Regions from separate parts of the Corallincola luteus genome, predicted to be linked through region 2. Evidence: riboswitches for the same ligand, from Rfam matches in the RefSeq annotation. Region 2 holds a riboswitch; each other region holds the start of a gene.
The links. Region 2 has a riboswitch for cobalamin ahead of nrdD (anaerobic ribonucleoside-triphosphate reductase). Riboswitches for the same ligand answer to the same signal wherever they lie in the genome.
Positions count from the first base shown of each region.

Region 1 (4,216 bases), 170 kb from region 2:
CTAATCATTTGTTTTAACATTGAATACCACCCACAGATTGACTGTCGTAATTCAGCTGTAAGCATAGTTAATCGGCTGTCATAAGGGGAACTAAGTTGATTATCCCTGGCGAGAAGAGGGGGAAGTGAGAGCCAGCAGTATTTGGTGAGGCTATAAGAGGGGGAGTCACCGGGTTAGCGGAGCTTATGGTCAGGTATATTGGCGAAAAAAAACGGGCCACTATCTGGCCCGTTCATTCTGTAGCTATATAGCGAACACTGCTAATTACAGTGAAAAGCCGCGATACGAGACGCCGACAAAATACTCACTGCCAGGGGTGTTGTAGCCCAGCACATTTTGGTAGGTTTCATCGAACAGGTTGTTGGCTTTTGCCCGTATGGTCCAGCTTGGCGTGACATAATATGCTAAAGCGATATTGACTAGCTGATAGTCATCTAAACGCTGCCCGGCATCGCTACGCTCACCGTGATACTCATACTGGCCTAACAGCTCAAAATCTTGCCAATCATAACTCACCTGATAACTGGCTGTTTTCCGAGCGCGACGAATTAATTGTGAGCCAGTGCTTTGATCTTCTGCATCAACGTAGCTCAAGGTGGCTCGGTGATCGAGTCCGGCTGTACTGAAGTTAATAGTGGATTCTCCGCCGGTGATCTTCACTTCGTTGATGTTCTCTGGACTGCAGTTCCAGAATTCGTCACAGACCCATTCGATGAGGTCGTCTATCTCTGTGTAGTAGAGACTGGCGGTCACTTTGATGCCGGCATAGCTTGAACGCAGCAAGAGTTCATAACTGTCGGCAGTTTCAGAGGTTAGACCTGGATTGCCTTTCGAACCAAATGACTCCGGATAATAAAGATCATTAAAAGTCGGTGCTTTGAAGCTGTGCCCCGCATTGAGCGCCACCAGCAGTTTGTCGGTCACGTTATAGCCGATGCTGGCATTGTAAGTGGTTTCTGAGTCGATATTTTCGACATCATCGTAGCGAATGGCTGCTTCTGCGATCCACTTTTGATCTTGAAACAGGGCGTTGCCAAAGATCGCCGATACGTCGCGGGAATCTTCCTCATAGTCGGTGTTGGCGTTGATATCTTCGCGATAAAAATCAACACCGGCAGAAACCGTGAACGGGTTGTATAGCTGATAGTGGTTAACCCAGCTAACTTGCTTACGACGCGTTTCAAAGAAGTCGCCGTCGCCTTTGGCAATACCGTTGCCATAGTTCTTGTTGTAATCCCGACTTTGGGAGAAGGCGAAGGTACTTAGCCATTGTTCTGTTTGGTAATTACCTCGCAGTTGCCAAAGGTAATTATCGTAATCATTCTTGTTGGCACCGTAGCTGTTGTCATAGTCGTTGCTGCCATCATCAACCTGGCCTATCCAGTCAACGACGATCTGCTCGTTGATGCGATAATCACCGCGGATCGCGGCAGATAAGCGATCGTAACCGTCGTCGTCATACTCGGTATCTTCACGGGCATCAAAGCCACGGCTATCTTCGGCGCTCAGGCTGATGGTGGTGGTACCAGCATCGTAGCCAACACCTATCTGACCATCACCGCTGACGTATGAGTCGCTGCCGGTTTCGGCACCTAACTGATATTCACCTGCACTCATGCGACGGGTAAAAATATTGATCACGCCGCCTATCGCATCGGATCCCCACATCGAGGCTCTTGGCCCTTTAACCACTTCGACACGTTCGATCTGTGCCATGGGCAAGTTCTCGATCGCTTTGTTGCCAAGGGTAGCGGAACCACTGCGAACGCCATCGATCAGGATCAGGGTTTGGTCAGAGCCGGTACCGCGGGTAAACAGCGAGGTTTGTTGACCTGCGCCCCCTTGCCTGGCAACGTCCAAACCGGCGACAGTGGCTAATAGATCGGCCAGTGATTTTGGTTGCAGCTTGTCTATCTCATCACGGGTGATCACTTCGACCGAGGCCATGACCTGGTCCACATTCTGTGGTGTTCGGCTAGCTGTGACGATGATGTGTTCAACCGCCGGATCATCGGTGGGGAGAACTTCATCTGCCACCGCATGATTGCTGATAACACCGCCCAGTGTTAGCAGACAAACCTGGTACCAAGGGGTTTTGTTTGTTGTGGTTCGAAACGTGTTGTGCATTGTTTTCCTCATAAATGACGCCCTCCGCGTCAGGTTCAATGTGTAACGGCTTACCTGCCGCAAAATAGCTTGGGTCGGTTCCGGACTCTGTGATCATCGATCTCAGTTACCGTTGCGGGGGCAGTGCCGGATTTTCACCGGCTTCCCGAATGGCATCAGTGGCTTGCACTGTGCCGCCCAAACCTGTTGTTTAACCGGTTACTTAACCGATCGAATGGTTCTTTCTATCTGTTGTTGCCCTGTTCCGCGTAAAGGCTACGTGCGGTCATCAGTGATTCACATAGTCGGTGCATGCCATCGAGTGCGCGGGGTGAAAAACGGTGCAGTAGATCGCCATCAATACCATAGATCTGTTGATGTTTTACGGCTGGCAGTTCCTGCCAAGCTTGCCAATCGAAATCGGTCGCGCTGTTACTGCCATGATCATCTGGGTGCACGATCACCTGGGCTTCGCTCAGTAGGACTTGCTCTAAGCTGACTTGCGGGTAGGCTGTTTTCGCCTCGGCCATTACATTGACGCCGCCACAATGGTCGATCATTTGATGGATCCAGCTCTGTTTCGACACGCTCATTAGCGGGGTGCCCCATAGCTGATAGAACACCTTGATTGGCGGTTGGTTTTTGTAGGCTCGTCTTAGTCCCAGCATGCGCTGGCGGTAGGCGGTTGCCGCTGCATGCGCCTGCTCTTGATAGCCAAGCATCTCGCCAAGCTGTTCCATTTCGTTGGCAACCTCTTCCAGCTTGCTCGGTTCGCTGTGGTAAATGGGATAACCCATACGCTTGAGCTGTTCGATATCACCGGGCTGATTTCCACCTTGCCATACCACGATGAGATCGGGCTTTAGTTCTATCACGCGATCGAGCTGTATGCCGTGATAGCCACCAATACGAGGGATCGATAATGCATCTTCCGGGTAATCTGCATACTCTGTTGTGGCGATGATCTTATCGCCGGCACCGATGGCATAGAGCATCTCAACTGCGTGGGGAGACAGGGCGATAATGCGCTGTGGCGTCGCGGCATAGGCGGTGAGTGAAAATGTGGAGATGGCCAATAGAGCCAGTGTTGTTTTTATCATCTGTTCGTTCCCTGAAGGCTTGGCGTGTCAATGGAAAGGAAGCTGTTGAACCGGGTTAAATCTAAATGTGTTTCGAAAGCGTCGGCAAGTTTATTAAGTTCCTGGTCGCGCAGTGTATCAACATCTACCGTGGCCAGCGTGTGACCACAAACCCAGGAGAGTACGGCGGCACAGGCGGCTGGGTGATCGAGTAATCCGTGCAGGTAGCTGCCGATGATCTGATTATCCTCATCGATCGCCCCTTCCGGCTGACCATTGAGTGTCATCAGTGGTCTTGAAAGCGCTTCCCCTTGGCTATCGCCTGCGTGTATTTCATACCCCTTTACTGCTGCCTGATGTTCGTCGAGTTGCAGCTGCCCTGAGCGGTTTTCCAGGGTTTTAGCTGTCGTCAGGATTGTCTCCATTTTCAGGTAACCCAAGCCAGCACTCGTTCCTGGGGAACTTTCTATGCCGTTGGGATCTGCAATTTGTTGTCCCAACATCTGGAAGCCACCACAGATCCCTAGCACTTTACCGCCGTAGCGCAGGTGTTTATCGATCGCCTTATCCCACCCTTGCTGACGTAAAAAAGCCAGATCGTCACGCACGCATTTGCTGCCGGGTAGGATCACCAGATCGGCCGCAGGCATTGCATCCCCCATTTTTATCCAGATAAGGTCGACGGCGGGGTTTAAGCGCAGGGGGTCCAGATCGGTATGGTTACTTATTCTGGGCAACACGGGAACGACAATTCGCAGCTGGGCTTGCTCTTTCAGCTGCGCGGCGTTAATGGCGTCTTCTGCATCCAGTTGCAGATCATGCAGATAGGGGATGACACCGAGTACCGGCTTGCCTGTTTCCTGTTCCAGCCAATCCAGACCCGATTGCAGCAAACTGATATCGCCGCGAAAGCGATTGATAACAAAACCAACGACGCGGGCCTGTTCACTAGGAGATAGCAGGGCCAGCGTTCCGTGGAGGTGGGCGAATACGCCACCACGGTCAATATCGGCAACAATAATCACCGGGCA
Region 1 is NZ_SJXE01000001.1:686,482-690,697, forward strand. Features, by position in the region: gene EZV61_RS02960 (substrate-binding domain-containing protein) at 1-20, opposite strand, end outside; gene EZV61_RS02965 (TonB-dependent receptor domain-containing protein) at 265-2,127, opposite strand; cobalamin riboswitch at 2,183-2,323, opposite strand; gene EZV61_RS02970 (cobalamin-binding protein) at 2,352-3,206, opposite strand; gene EZV61_RS02975 (cobyric acid synthase) at 3,203-4,216, opposite strand, start outside.
Region 1: linked by a shared signal. The riboswitch ahead of EZV61_RS02965 (TonB-dependent receptor domain-containing protein) and the one ahead of nrdD (anaerobic ribonucleoside-triphosphate reductase) in region 2 are both predicted to bind cobalamin.

Region 2 (4,216 bases):
CCAAAGCCCGTTTCCCGTTTCCAGCGTTCAGTCGTCAGACGCAGATGCGCAACAATCGCTTGCGCTTTTTGCTGCAACATTTGGTCATCGAATGGGTGCGCATCGGTAGCCGTTTGTTGCTGGTTGTAGAGTGCGTTGATGGTTTCATGCAGGCCGATATAGCCGAGGGAAATAGAGGCGCGGCCATTCCTGAACAGTTGCAGTACATCATCATCGGCTTTTAAGCGCACGCCACAAGCGCCTTCCATATAAAGGATCGGTGCGACGCGTGCCTTGACACCCTCCAAGCGGGCGATGCGCGAATCGAGCGCTTTTTTGGCTAACAGTAAGCGGTCATCAAGCAAACGATAAAAGTTCTTTTCGTTACCGTCAGCTTCCATCGCCAGCCTTGGCAGGTTAAGGCTAACCACGCCCAGATTGTTGCGGCCATCATGGATCTCCACGCCGTCCTCTTCATACTGACCTAAGAAACTACGGCAGCCCATCGGTGTCTTAAAGGAACCCGTGACTTGCACCACTTGCTCGTAGTTCAAAATATCTGGATACATGCGCTTCGAGGCACACTCTAAGGCCAACTGTTTGATCCCGTAGTTGGGATCTTGCGGGCTGCGGTTAAGGCCCTCTTTAATGACAAACACCAGTTTCGGAAAGACGGCGGTTTTGCGATTACGGCCTAATCCGGCAATACGGTTCTGCAGAATTGAACGTTGGATCAGTTTGGCTTGCCAGCTTTCACCCAAACCAAAACCGAAGGTCACAAACGGCGTTTGGCCATTGGCGGTGTGCAGGGTATTCACCTCATACTCCAATGACTGAAAGGCGTCATGACACTCTTTTTCAGTTTGCGCTTGGGCGAACGATTCGGCATCCGATACCTGCCACTCGGCAGCTGTCGCCAAGTGCTTCTCGTAGCTGGCGGTGACATAAGGTGCCAGTACTTCATCGATACGATTGACCGTGGTGCCGCCATAGATATGGCTTGCTACTTGAGCGATGATCTGTGCGGTAACCGCCGTGGCAGTGGCAATCGATTTTGGCGTATCGATCTCCGCGTTACCCATCTTAAAGCCTTGCTCTAACATCCCTTTTAGATCAATCAGCATGCAGTTAAACATCGGAAAAAACGGCGCGTAATCCAGGTCATGGTAGTGCAACTCTCCCCGGTCGTGGGCGCTCACCACATCCTTTGGCAGAATATGACGACGGGAGTAATGCTTGGCGACGATACCCGCCAACAGATCGCGCTGGGTGGGGATCACCTTGCTGTCTTTATTGGCGTTTTCATTCAGCAGATTCAGATCGCTCTGCTCCATTAAACCGCGTATTTCCTGATTCAGGTGACTGGCTTTTTCCCGGGCCAGATCGCGGTCGTGACGGTACTCAATGTAAGCGCGGGCCACCGCTTTTTGCTCGCTGGCCATCAAGCTGTCTTCCACAGCCTGTTGGATCTCGTCGATATGCAACTCGGAAAGCGGTGCTAATTGACTCGCTACCTGCTCGGTGATCTGCTCAGCTATTTTCGCCGAACGAATGCCGACCACTTCGCAAGCGCTCTGTATCGCCAACTGGATCCGTTTAGGGTTGAAAGGGGCGCGACTGCCATCCCGTTTAATCACGACCTGCTGCATGTTCATCTCCTGAACTTATTATTCTGTACTGCTTAGATTGATGTAGGGCGATGGTAAGCGAGGGCAAATAGTCACAGCATGATAAGTAGGCGAACATCAGCTAGCGCTGACCATATCGCCCAATAATTCATGTTGCACTGGTGCACCCCGCCCAGCATGGCATTGGTGATTGCGGCAGGTCTCCTGGCTTCTGGTATTGAGTTAACTGCCGCCTTCCCAGCGCTAAGCCAGTGGCTTTGCCCATTAGATATGGACAGAAGATGCAGCGTACCAACCAGATACAGTTACGGGGGTAGCTCCGGTTTCTCACCGGATTCCCTATTGTCCCCATGCTTGCGCATGTGTGCGGACCACAATCTGCATATATAGTGGCAGTAAAAAGGCTAAGGCACTAGATGTGGTGTTTGGTGAACTAAGGTTTCATTGATCGAAGGCAAGCTTTTGGATGGGTGAAACCAAGGAATCATTTAAAATGTGATGCTGCCAATGTTGTGGTTATATCGGTGGAAGTCTATCAACTCACTACGTCATTCATCATTTGGAACGGGCTCTGCACTCAAGTCAATAAAAGCGGTAGTGTGTAGGGGGATATATTGACCTAATTGTAGATAAAATGTTAAAAAGCGGGCTCTAAAGGAGCTAGCTATGGGTGCTGTCTTGGTGCCTAAGAAAAGGAAGTTATGCAATTGCCATCATCCAGAAGTCATCAGAATAGCCTCCTTTTTACTGCTTGTGGCCAACGCGTATCACCACCGCCACCAGCATCACTGAATATGACTACAACGACCAAGGTCAGCGCATCGCTACGCGTGTGTCTCAGCGATAAGGAAATTAGTATTTAATTATGTCTTTACAAAATTATTCTTACTACAAAAAAATGTATCTTTGCACTACTTATGGTTGCTTGGCTTTAGTGGTGACGCTGTGCTTAAGCACCGCCTGTTATGCTGATGATGCCAAATCTAAATACTGTTCTCAGGGGGGGGAGTATTTTTGCCTGGTTTCTAATTCCGCGGGCGGGCCTAAAGATCCTGCTAATAGGCCAGAAAAGTGTTTTCGCACTGAAAAGGAAGCGCTTGCTGCTTCGCCTGTTACACCAGAGAACAACGGTTTTCCTGGTTGGGACTATGGTATTTGGTATAAAGCATATTGCCCGGCTCTTTCGGATAAGCAAAGAGGATCAAGGGCATCAGAAAGATGCGTTTACTATCGAACCGCTTATAACGAAGGATGGTATCCCGACACTCATCATATACATCAGTCACTGCTTAAGTTTGACTGTAACCTATGCGAGCGCCCTTTTAGTTGGAACTATGAGTTTGAAGGCTGTGCGGTAGAGTGCCCCAAAGATAAATCTAGCTTGGATTTACAACAAGGTTGTTATGGTTCGCCCGTTAAAGATTTTTGTAAGGCTGGGGATGGAAACCCTATCTTAATTGCTGACGGACGGAAATGGCAGTTGGAACCTGCGGATTTGCAGTTGAGCAGATTATTCTCACTTCAACGACACTATTCAACACAGTCTGTGCATGACAATAGCTACTATGAAGGCCCTTATCCTGAAGGCGTTTTGCCTGATGGAGCTGTGAGGCATTTTCAACCTGAAGGGTATAAGGCTAAAAGTCTTCTTTCTGGGCACAACCTATATTCGGAAGGAGCTTGGCAGCAAGGAACGTGGCGTCTGCTAAAGATTCCTAGCCTTTCTTTTTCATCCAATAGGTACAAACTCTTCCGTTTGGACGGCACACACAAAGAAATGTTCATCAAACAGGATGAACTTACCTATACCAGTGGACAATTTACCGGCAAAGTTATCGAGGCTATTGAGCCGCAAGGTTGGCTTCATAAGCCCACTCTTGGCGTGCAAGAATTTTACAATACTGACGGCAAACTCACGGCGCGTGAAACAAACGGCCGGCGAGTGTCATTTAACTATGACGACGGGCGTTTACTTGAAGTTGTCGACGGTAACAACCACATGCTTCTGACTTATGACGAAGCCGGCCGTCTGGAAGGTGCCAGCACTCAGAATGATTTTGTTACCTATGGTTACGATGAACAAAGCCGCTTAATCAGCGTCACTCACAAAGATGGCCGTAGCCGTCAGTATCATTACGAAGACCCACGCTTTGGTCAGGCTCTGACCGGTATCACCGATGAACGGGGGGTACGCTACGTGACCTGGGCTTACGATGATGAAGGCCGCGCCATTGAAAGCCGCCATGGCGATGATGACCATTTCAAATTTGTGTTTGGCGACAACCAGACCACGGTGACTAACCCGCTGGGAAAAGACACCATTTACCACTACCTGGAACAAAATGGCGTGAAACGTCTGGAACGGGTTGAAGGTGTGCCATCCAACAACTGTGCCGGGGCGAACCGGGAATATACCTACTACCCCAACGGGGCTATTCACACCCAAACCGATTGGCAGGGCAACATTACTCGCTTTGCCTATAACGCCCGTGGCTTAGTGACGCAGCAGACTGAAGCGGAAGGCACGCCAGCGCAACGTATCACCACCACCGAGTGGCACCCGCAATATCCGTGGCCAACGCGTATCACCACCGCCACCAGCATTACTG
Region 2 is NZ_SJXE01000001.1:859,535-863,750, forward strand. Features, by position in the region: gene nrdD (anaerobic ribonucleoside-triphosphate reductase) at 1-1,628, opposite strand, end outside; cobalamin riboswitch at 1,785-1,998, opposite strand; gene EZV61_RS19395 (RHS repeat protein) at 3,385-4,216, shown strand, end outside.

Region 3 (4,216 bases), 170 kb from region 2:
TTTTGCAGGTTTTGCCGAGCACCATTACAAAGGGATCGCTGCGCTCACCTTTAATCTGCTGGTGCCCGCCTTACTATTTAACGGCAGCTTGCATACCCAGTGGCCTTCGTCCATTCCATGGGGGCTGTTTGCCAGCTATTACCTGCCCCAATTCATCATCTTCACCATCGCCTGGTTTGCCTGTGGTTATCGCCTAAGTCATCCACAACGCGCCTGTGTGGCGCTGGGGTCAACCTACTCCAACAACGTACTGATAGGGATCCCTGCAGTATTAGCTGTATTTGGTGAACCCGGTATGGCGCCGGCATTTATGATCATCGCCTTGCACAGTGCGTTGCTATTTACCATCAGCGGTATCGCTCTGGAGCTAGGACGAAGCAACACGGCTCATTGGCGACTGTTTTTTCGTGCATTGAGGAAAACCCTCACCACCCCCTTAGTCGCTTCTTTGCTGTTGGGGTTTGTTGCCAACGGCATGGGACTGATGCTACCAAGACCAATTCAGCAACTTCTTAGCTGGCTTGGGGACGCCGCGATCCCCTGCTCCTTGTTGGTATTAGGGATCGCTATCAGCAAATACTCCCTAACAGGACTCGGACCACGGGTGCTAATTATGAGCTTGCTCAAAGTCGGCTTAATGCCGGTACTGGTATGGTGGTCGGTAACTTTCCTATGGCAGCTCGATTTTTTAGACGGTGCTGTTGCCGTGCTACTGGCAGCAACGCCGGTCGGGGTCAATGCTTACGCCTTCGCCCACCAGCATCAGCAAAGCGAAGCTGAAGTGGCAGCCGCTGTGCTTTTGTCTACGATAGTAGCAAGCATCAGTATGAGTGCTTGGCTGGCGTGGATGCTGTTACCAAATACCTGACAGGGGGTCAGTGCTTACTCATGGCAACGACAGATATCTACTTGGTGCGGCATGGTGAGACAACATGGAACCAAACACAGCGACTGCAAGGTCACTTAGACAGCCCCTTGACTCAGCGCGGCAAACAGCAAGCAAAACAAGCTGCTGAGCTGCTGCAAACCACCTGTTTAGCTGCAGTGTATAGCAGTGACTTAGCCCGCTGCAGTCATACCGCTCAATGCATAGCTGCGCAACATAAACTGCCCTTGACCACGCTCAGCGGACTCAGAGAGCGCCATTTTGGCCCACTACAGGGGATGCAGCTGACCGATATGGATCATCATCAGTTAGCACTATGTAATCTGCATGTGGATGGCTCTCCCGATGCAGCTCCGCTCGGCGGTGAAAGTGTCAGAGAGGTCTGGCAACGTAGCCAAAATACTCTCGCTGAAATCGTCAAGCCTCATGTGAATCAAGCCATAGTTGTCGTCACCCATGGTTCGGTTTTGGCTATTTTGTTACAAGGCCTGGCCGCTAAACCATTGCATCCGGTGCGCACCGGATATTATGAGAATGGCGCTGTCGTTGGCTTACAGTGGCAACACTGAGTCAGCACACGGTTCATACCTGTTAATAACTTGTTGTCTCCAGCAATATGCCGGATAATCTCGCCACCAATTCGTTGTGGCTAAGTAAGCGATCGATAACCACAGCGGTAACGATGGTGCCATACAGGCTTAAAAGGGAACGCGGTGCAAAACCGCGGCTGTACCCGCAACTGTAAACAGAACGCTGCACACTCGCCACTGACCTCCACGGGTTGGGAAGGCGTGCAGTCAGAAGCTGTGAGCCAGGAGACCTGCCATCCGTTAAAACTGAACCTTGTATCACGCAATAGCGTGATAACACCTGAGCGGGTTACTCAGGGCAGTGTTTACCGGAACCAGATCTATAGCTTTCAATTCCGGTCAACCCGCCTAAAAATCCGCGCTCAATAATGGAAGCAATGTGGCGCATATCCAAGCTAAACATCTGTATCGACCTCAGCATGACAGGCGATACCACTGATGCCCAATCAAGAGCAACCGCTGGTGCAGGTGGACGCCCTTGGCTGGCAAGCTGATGGTCGCCATATTCTGCAACAGATAGATTTCCAGATTAGCCGTGGCACATTTGTTGGCTTGATCGGGCCAAATGGCGCAGGCAAATCCAGCTTGCTACGATGTCTATATAGAGTAAATAAGCCTTCCAGCGGTCAAGTACGCCTTAACGGTCAGAATTTATGGCAGCACTCGGCGCGCACCGTTGCGCAGCAAGTGGCTGTGGTACTGCAAGAAACCACCGGTAACTTCGGCTTGCGATTGCGTGATGTAGTACGGATGGGGTTAACTCCCCATAAAGCCGCATTTGCATTGGATAGCCACCATGATCTGCAACTGGTCGATGATGCCATTGAGCAGGTGGGTTTAACGGCATTAGCACAGCAGCCCTTTGAACATCTGTCTGGGGGCGAGAAACAGCGCGCGCTGATCGCCCGCGCTATCGTGCAGCGTCCTAAGCTGTTGCTGATGGACGAACCAACCAATCATCTCGATGTGCGTTATCAAATTCAGGTATTGGAGCTAGCCAAACACTTGGGCATCACTGTGATCGCATCGATCCACGATCTGAATTTGGCCAGCGCCTTTTGTGATCAGCTGTTGTTGATCGATCAGGGCAAACTGATTGGCCAAGGAACCCCTGACGAAATATTAACCGAACGCATGCTCGGTGAGGTATTTGGAGTCTGCAGCAGTATCGATCAACACCCGGACCATGGTCACCCGCGCATTACCTACCACTATGGCTACTTAACCGCAAACAATAAACCACCGGGAGGTGACCATGCCTGAGCAGTTATGGCAACGGCCCGCCTTTCGCTGGTTGGTAATAATGGCGCTACTGCTATTTGCATTAGCAACACCGCTGTTCGCAGCCAGCTTCGGCGCTGCCCAGATCGATGCAGCAGATGTGTGGCATGCTCTGTGCCATCATTTGGGGGGCAGTTGTGATGTCAGCGCGATCAAACAGCGTATCGTTATCGATATTCGCTTACCTCGGGTCATTTTGGCCTTTGTTGCCGGCGCGGGGCTAGCACTGTCTGGAGCGGTATTACAAACCGTCACTCGTAACCCGTTAGCTGACCCCTACCTATTCGGCATCTCTTCTGGGGCTTCGCTGGGGGCAGTGATCGTCATTGCTGTTCTAGGTATAGGCCATGGCATCGGTCTCCCCTTGGGGGCCTTTTGTGGCAGTGCTCTGGCCGTTATCTTAGTGATGGCGATGAGCAGTCGCTCCGGTCCGGGACAAGTGGAGCGCATGCTACTGGCGGGCGTGGCCACCTCATTTATGCTCAGTGCCATGACCAGCTTGGCACTCTACACCAGCGATCCTCAGGCCACCGCATCGGTGCTGTTTTGGACCTTAGGCAGTTTTACCCGCGCCAGCTGGGATAATATATGGCTGCCGGTCGTTGTCACCAGCAGCTGCTTACTGCTTTTTATCGGCTTCAGCCGGCAGTTAAACGCCATTTTAGCGGGCGAAGAGAGCGCACGAACCTTAGGTGTCAATGTCGCCCGCCTGCGCGTGGTAATGTTGCTGCTCAGCTCCTTAATCACTGCCACACTGGTGGCCTATTGCGGTGGCATCGCCTTTGTCGGCCTGATGATCCCTCACCTGGTACGCATGTTACTAGGCGTTAATGTACTGCGCAGCCTGCTAGCCACTTGCTTGGCCGGGGGACTATTTATGGTTTGGATCGATGTGCTGGCGCGTAAACTGCTACCGGGGCAAGAACTGCCTGTCGGCGTTATCACCTCGGCACTCGGTAGCCTGTTTTTCCTGATTATTTTACGTCGCCGCAGCGCAGGCATGGGGAGTTAGGCTTTGACCACCAGACAATCCTTCTCTGCCCAAGCCCCAACACTGATGGTGCAAGGGACGACATCGGACGCAGGCAAAAGCATCACTGTCGCAGGGCTTTGTCGCCTGTTTCAGCGGGCAGGCGTCAAGGTCGCGCCATTTAAACCACAAAATATGGCGCTCAACAGTGCTGTCACCGCCGATGGTGGTGAAATAGGTCGCGCGCAAGCGTTGCAAGCAGAAGCCTGTAAGCTTACTCCTCATACCGACTTTAACCCGGTGTTGCTAAAGCCCAATACGGATATCGGCGCCCAGGTGATCATTCACGGCCATCCGGTTGCAGATATGGATGCCACTGATTACCACCAGTATAAAACCGTGGCTATGTCTGCGGTGCTGAGTTCATATCAGCGATTGGCTGAGCAGTATGAGTTGATCCTGGTTGAAGGGGCTGGCAGCCCTGCCGAA
Region 3 is NZ_SJXE01000001.1:690,752-694,967, reverse strand. Features, by position in the region: gene EZV61_RS02995 (AEC family transporter) at 1-868, shown strand, start outside; gene EZV61_RS02990 (histidine phosphatase family protein) at 889-1,455, shown strand; cobalamin riboswitch at 1,553-1,728, shown strand; gene EZV61_RS02985 (ABC transporter ATP-binding protein) at 1,915-2,739, shown strand; gene EZV61_RS02980 (FecCD family ABC transporter permease) at 2,732-3,769, shown strand; gene EZV61_RS02975 (cobyric acid synthase) at 3,815-4,216, shown strand, end outside.
Region 3: linked by a shared signal. The riboswitch ahead of EZV61_RS02985 (ABC transporter ATP-binding protein) and the one ahead of nrdD (anaerobic ribonucleoside-triphosphate reductase) in region 2 are both predicted to bind cobalamin.

Region 4 (4,216 bases), 500 kb from region 2:
CAGATGATACTGGATCGCTTCAAAGGTACGGTGGGTCAAACCCAGTGCTGAACCATCAGAATACTTCACGCCGTTTTTGGCCAAATAGTAGGCATAGTTGATCACGCCTACCCCCAGAGTACGCCGCTTCAGCGAGCCTTGCTGCGCCGCAGGCACGGGATAGTTCTGATAGGTCAATAAGCTGTCTAATGCGCGCACTAATAGATCAGCAAGTGGGGCCAATTCATCTAACGACTTAAGCGCACCGAGATTAAATGCCGCCAACGTACAAAGCGCGATCTCACCCTCTTTGTCATTAATATCCTGCAATGGCGTTGTAGGTAGCGCGATCTCAAGACAAAGGTTAGATTGACGTATCGGCGCTTTAGCCGGGTCAAACGGACTATGGGTATTACAGTGGTCAACATTCTGAATGTAGATACGGCCCGTTGACGCTCGCTCTTGTAATAAGCGCGAAAACAGCTCAACGGCTTTAATGGTTTTCTTGCGAACGTTGGTGTCTTGTTCGTATTGCTGATAGAGCTTTTCGAACTCATCCTGATCAGCAAAAAACGCTTCGTATAATCCCGGCACATCTGACGGACTGAACAGTGAGATGTCTGCATTTTGTAGCAGACGTTGGTACATCAGCCGATTAAGCTGCACCCCATAATCCAGATGCCGAACCCGATTCTCTTCCACACCGCGGTTGTTTTTAAGTACCAGCAACTCTTCTGCTTCTAAATGCCAAAGCGGGTAAAACAGCGTCGCAGCACCGCCACGAACACCGCCCTGAGAGCAGCATTTCACCGCCGTTTGGAAGTGCTTAAAGAATGGAATACAACCGGTATGATTAGCCTCCCCACCTCGGATCGATGAACCAAGCGCGCGAATACGTCCAGCATTAATACCAATACCCGCACGCTGACTGACATAGCGCACAATCGCAGAGGTGGTTGCGTTAATGGAATCAAGCGAATCACCGCATTCAATCAACACGCAAGAACTGAACTGGCGGGTTGGCGTACGCACGCCCGCCATAATCGGTGTTGGCAAAGAGATTTTGAACGTAGAGACCGCATCATAAAAGCGACGGACATAATCCAAGCGAATGGATCTGTCGTAGTTAGCAAACAAACACGCACCGATCAGCAGGTAGAGAAACTGCGGGCTTTCGTAGAACTTTCCTTTCACCCTGTCCTGAACCAGGTATTTACCTTCCAGCTGCTTCACGGCAGCGTAAGCAAAGTCCAAGTCCCGTTGGTGGTCGATAAAACCATCCATCAGGGCGAACTCTTCCATGCTGTAATCCGTTAGTAGCTGGGCATCGTAACGTTGCAGATCCACCAGCCGACCCACGTGCTGGTATAGCGAAGGCGGCGTGTATTGACCATAGGCTTTTTTACGCAGATGAAAGATGTTCAGCCGGGCAGCCAGATACTGATAATCAGGGGTCTCTTCCGAGATCAGATCCGCCGCAGACTTAATCAATGTTTCATGAATGTCTGACGTGGTAATTCCGTCGTGAAATTGCAGATGTGCTCTAAGCTCGACTTGAGATACAGAGACAGTATCAAGCCCTTCTGCCGCCCAGGTGAGTACCTTATGGATCTTATCCAGATCCAGCGGTTCATGGCGGCCATCACGTTTGGCAATTGAGATATTTTTGTTATTCACCTTGTCGAACTCCGTAGCGACAAGGCAGGGGAAGGTATGACGCCAGCCATGCTAGCGTTCAGGCGAACAGCCGGGCATGGTCGAGCCACACACCGGATCACCCCGCCCGATGTTTGACGAATCAGTTAGTTGGTGCGAAAAACACACCGCGACGGCAGGTCTCCTGGCTTGTGCGTCTTCGCCTTGACTCGCCTTCCCGGAATCTCATTCCAGTGGCTATTGAGCGTGGCTCTGCACTTACAGTTGCGGGGGCAGCTGCGGAATTATTAGCGGAAAAAACACCACTAATTCACCGCATTCCCTATTAATCCGTGGGCATTCTATTGAAGAAGCCCTTGGGAACCGTTCGGCACATATAGTGGTTCAAGAATTGATTAACGTCAATATATAGTGTTTAAAAGGTGATTTGATATACAAAAGTTAAATAAAAAGTGAGCATTACAAATGCAAAAATTAGATTTGCTCAATGCTCTCCATTCGGAGAGCATCAACTCAGGCTAGGTGTTGACCCCAATATCCCCGTCGGCGACGCAAGGTTTACAGGGTAACCTTCAAAAACTAGTTTTTCTTACCCGTGATAGCGCGGAATATGCCACCAATGGCAACTAAAGCCAGCCACCAAAACTTTTTCAACAGCAGCAAAAAACCGGCAATAGCACCCGTTTTCGCCGCCAGTTTGCCGGCAACAAGCGCACCTAAGCCATAAGCTGCTACCTCATCATAGGAGGGGTCAAAATCTTCGTAACGATGACCATCAACGAAGTTCACCATCGCCAGTACGCTATCTAAACTGCCATTGATCTGATCAAGTTGGTTCATACCAGCAACAAAATTCATCTCCAGCACGCCTTTGCGACCTAAGCTGCGGATGCTGTAGTTCAGGGTATGATTGGGATCGTGGTCAAACTCCAGCTCTTTCGCCCAATAGAGCTGATGACGACTTTTGTCGTAGTAAGGTCGAGCTGCCCAACCAACTAAATCAATTGAGCCATAACCTGCTGCTTCGCGCTCTCCGCTCTCTGACCGGGTATCCGCCTGCATCTCTTCTAACAGTTCGTCATAATCAATGTTGTAGGCATCTTCATCAGAAACGTAACCATCTTCTTCAAATGAGATGACAACCGCCCAGGAATCCTCGTCCAGCGGAGTCTGCCCAGCAGGCAACAACATCCCCAAAGCGCCAGTGCCTGGCGGGTTTCCCCAAGCCTCGCTGAGCACACGCTCGGCATCTTGCGGATCGAGATAATAGAAATCATCCGACACATGAAGTCGAGCCATGCTGCCCGGCAACAGGATCTCGCCGGTTTGCGGATCCAGCGATGATAAGAACTCCGAAGACCATGCCAGATAAGCCTGATCTTCAGCACTCAACATCTCATCTTGAGCAAGCAAAGTGCAGGGTAAAACAGATGCAATAAAACAGAGGGCGGGTATCAATCTCATTTTCAATTCCTTTTTAAAACAGCGAGACAGAAATAGGGTGTCTAAACCCTTAAGTGGATGTTCTGACTAAACAAAAAGCGATGACAATTAACCACCAGCAGTCGTTTATGCAGCGCAAAACAGGTCAAATTTACCGCAAGAACATGCTAATTAATCTGATTAAAGATAAGAAGTGGGTGTTTTTAGCCTGCTTTTCTAGCAAGAGAACTGGCAAGTGCGATAAATAGAGGGAGAAACCTCCCTCTGCAAGATAGATATGGCGGGAAAGCCTACTGCAAATGCTCTTTGGCATAGGCATCAAACTCGGTAAAGCCACCGACATGTTCCTGATCGATAAAGATCTGCGGCACTGTTTCTACCGGCTTACCGACCGTTTTTTCTAGATCGGCCTTACTGATCCCCTCTTCATGAATATCGATGTAACGGAACTTAAAATCGTCACGATCCTCAGTTAACTTCTCCGCTAACTCTTTTGCCCGCACACAGAAAGGACAGCCTGAACGTCCAAAAATCACCACAAACATAATCGTTCCTCGCAATTAACCAATATATATCCAATGACCGCAGCACCCTGTCGGCAAAATATTAACGGCCGTCCTGATCATCGAGAAAATTAGAGAACTCTTTTTCGTATAGATGAAACAGCACCAGGGTAATAGAAAAGATCAGTGGCCCATATAATAGCCCAATCAAACCAAATACCTGTAAACCACCAAGCAACGAAAAGAATACCACCACGGTACTCATCGATGCCCCTTGCATAAACAAAGGCCGCAGGAAGTTATCAATAGAACCAACAACGACAACGCCCCACACCACCATAAAGATGCCCCAGCCAGTCTCCCCGGTGACAAACAGGTAAATCGCGGCGGGTACCCAAATTAAGGCGGTACCGACAAAGGGGATCAACGACGCAAATGCCATCATCGTCCCCCAGAACAGCGCTGGAAAACCTGCCATCCATAGACCAATGCCACCAACAAAGCCTTGAGTGATGGCAGTGAGTAATGAGCCCAACAAAGCTGACTTACTGACCTTTTTAATATCGGCCAACAACGCATCTTCCTGACTACGCGACAAAGGTAAGGCGTGGCGAAAAAATCGGATCAACTTTTCA
Region 4 is NZ_SJXE01000001.1:355,688-359,903, reverse strand. Features, by position in the region: gene nrdA (class 1a ribonucleoside-diphosphate reductase subunit alpha) at 1-1,656, opposite strand, end outside; cobalamin riboswitch at 1,793-2,019, opposite strand; gene EZV61_RS01625 (DUF2167 domain-containing protein) at 2,215-3,099, opposite strand; gene EZV61_RS01620 (GrxA family glutaredoxin) at 3,369-3,623, opposite strand; gene EZV61_RS01615 (AI-2E family transporter) at 3,685-4,216, opposite strand, start outside.
Region 4: linked by a shared signal. The riboswitch ahead of nrdA (class 1a ribonucleoside-diphosphate reductase subunit alpha) and the one ahead of nrdD (anaerobic ribonucleoside-triphosphate reductase) in region 2 are both predicted to bind cobalamin.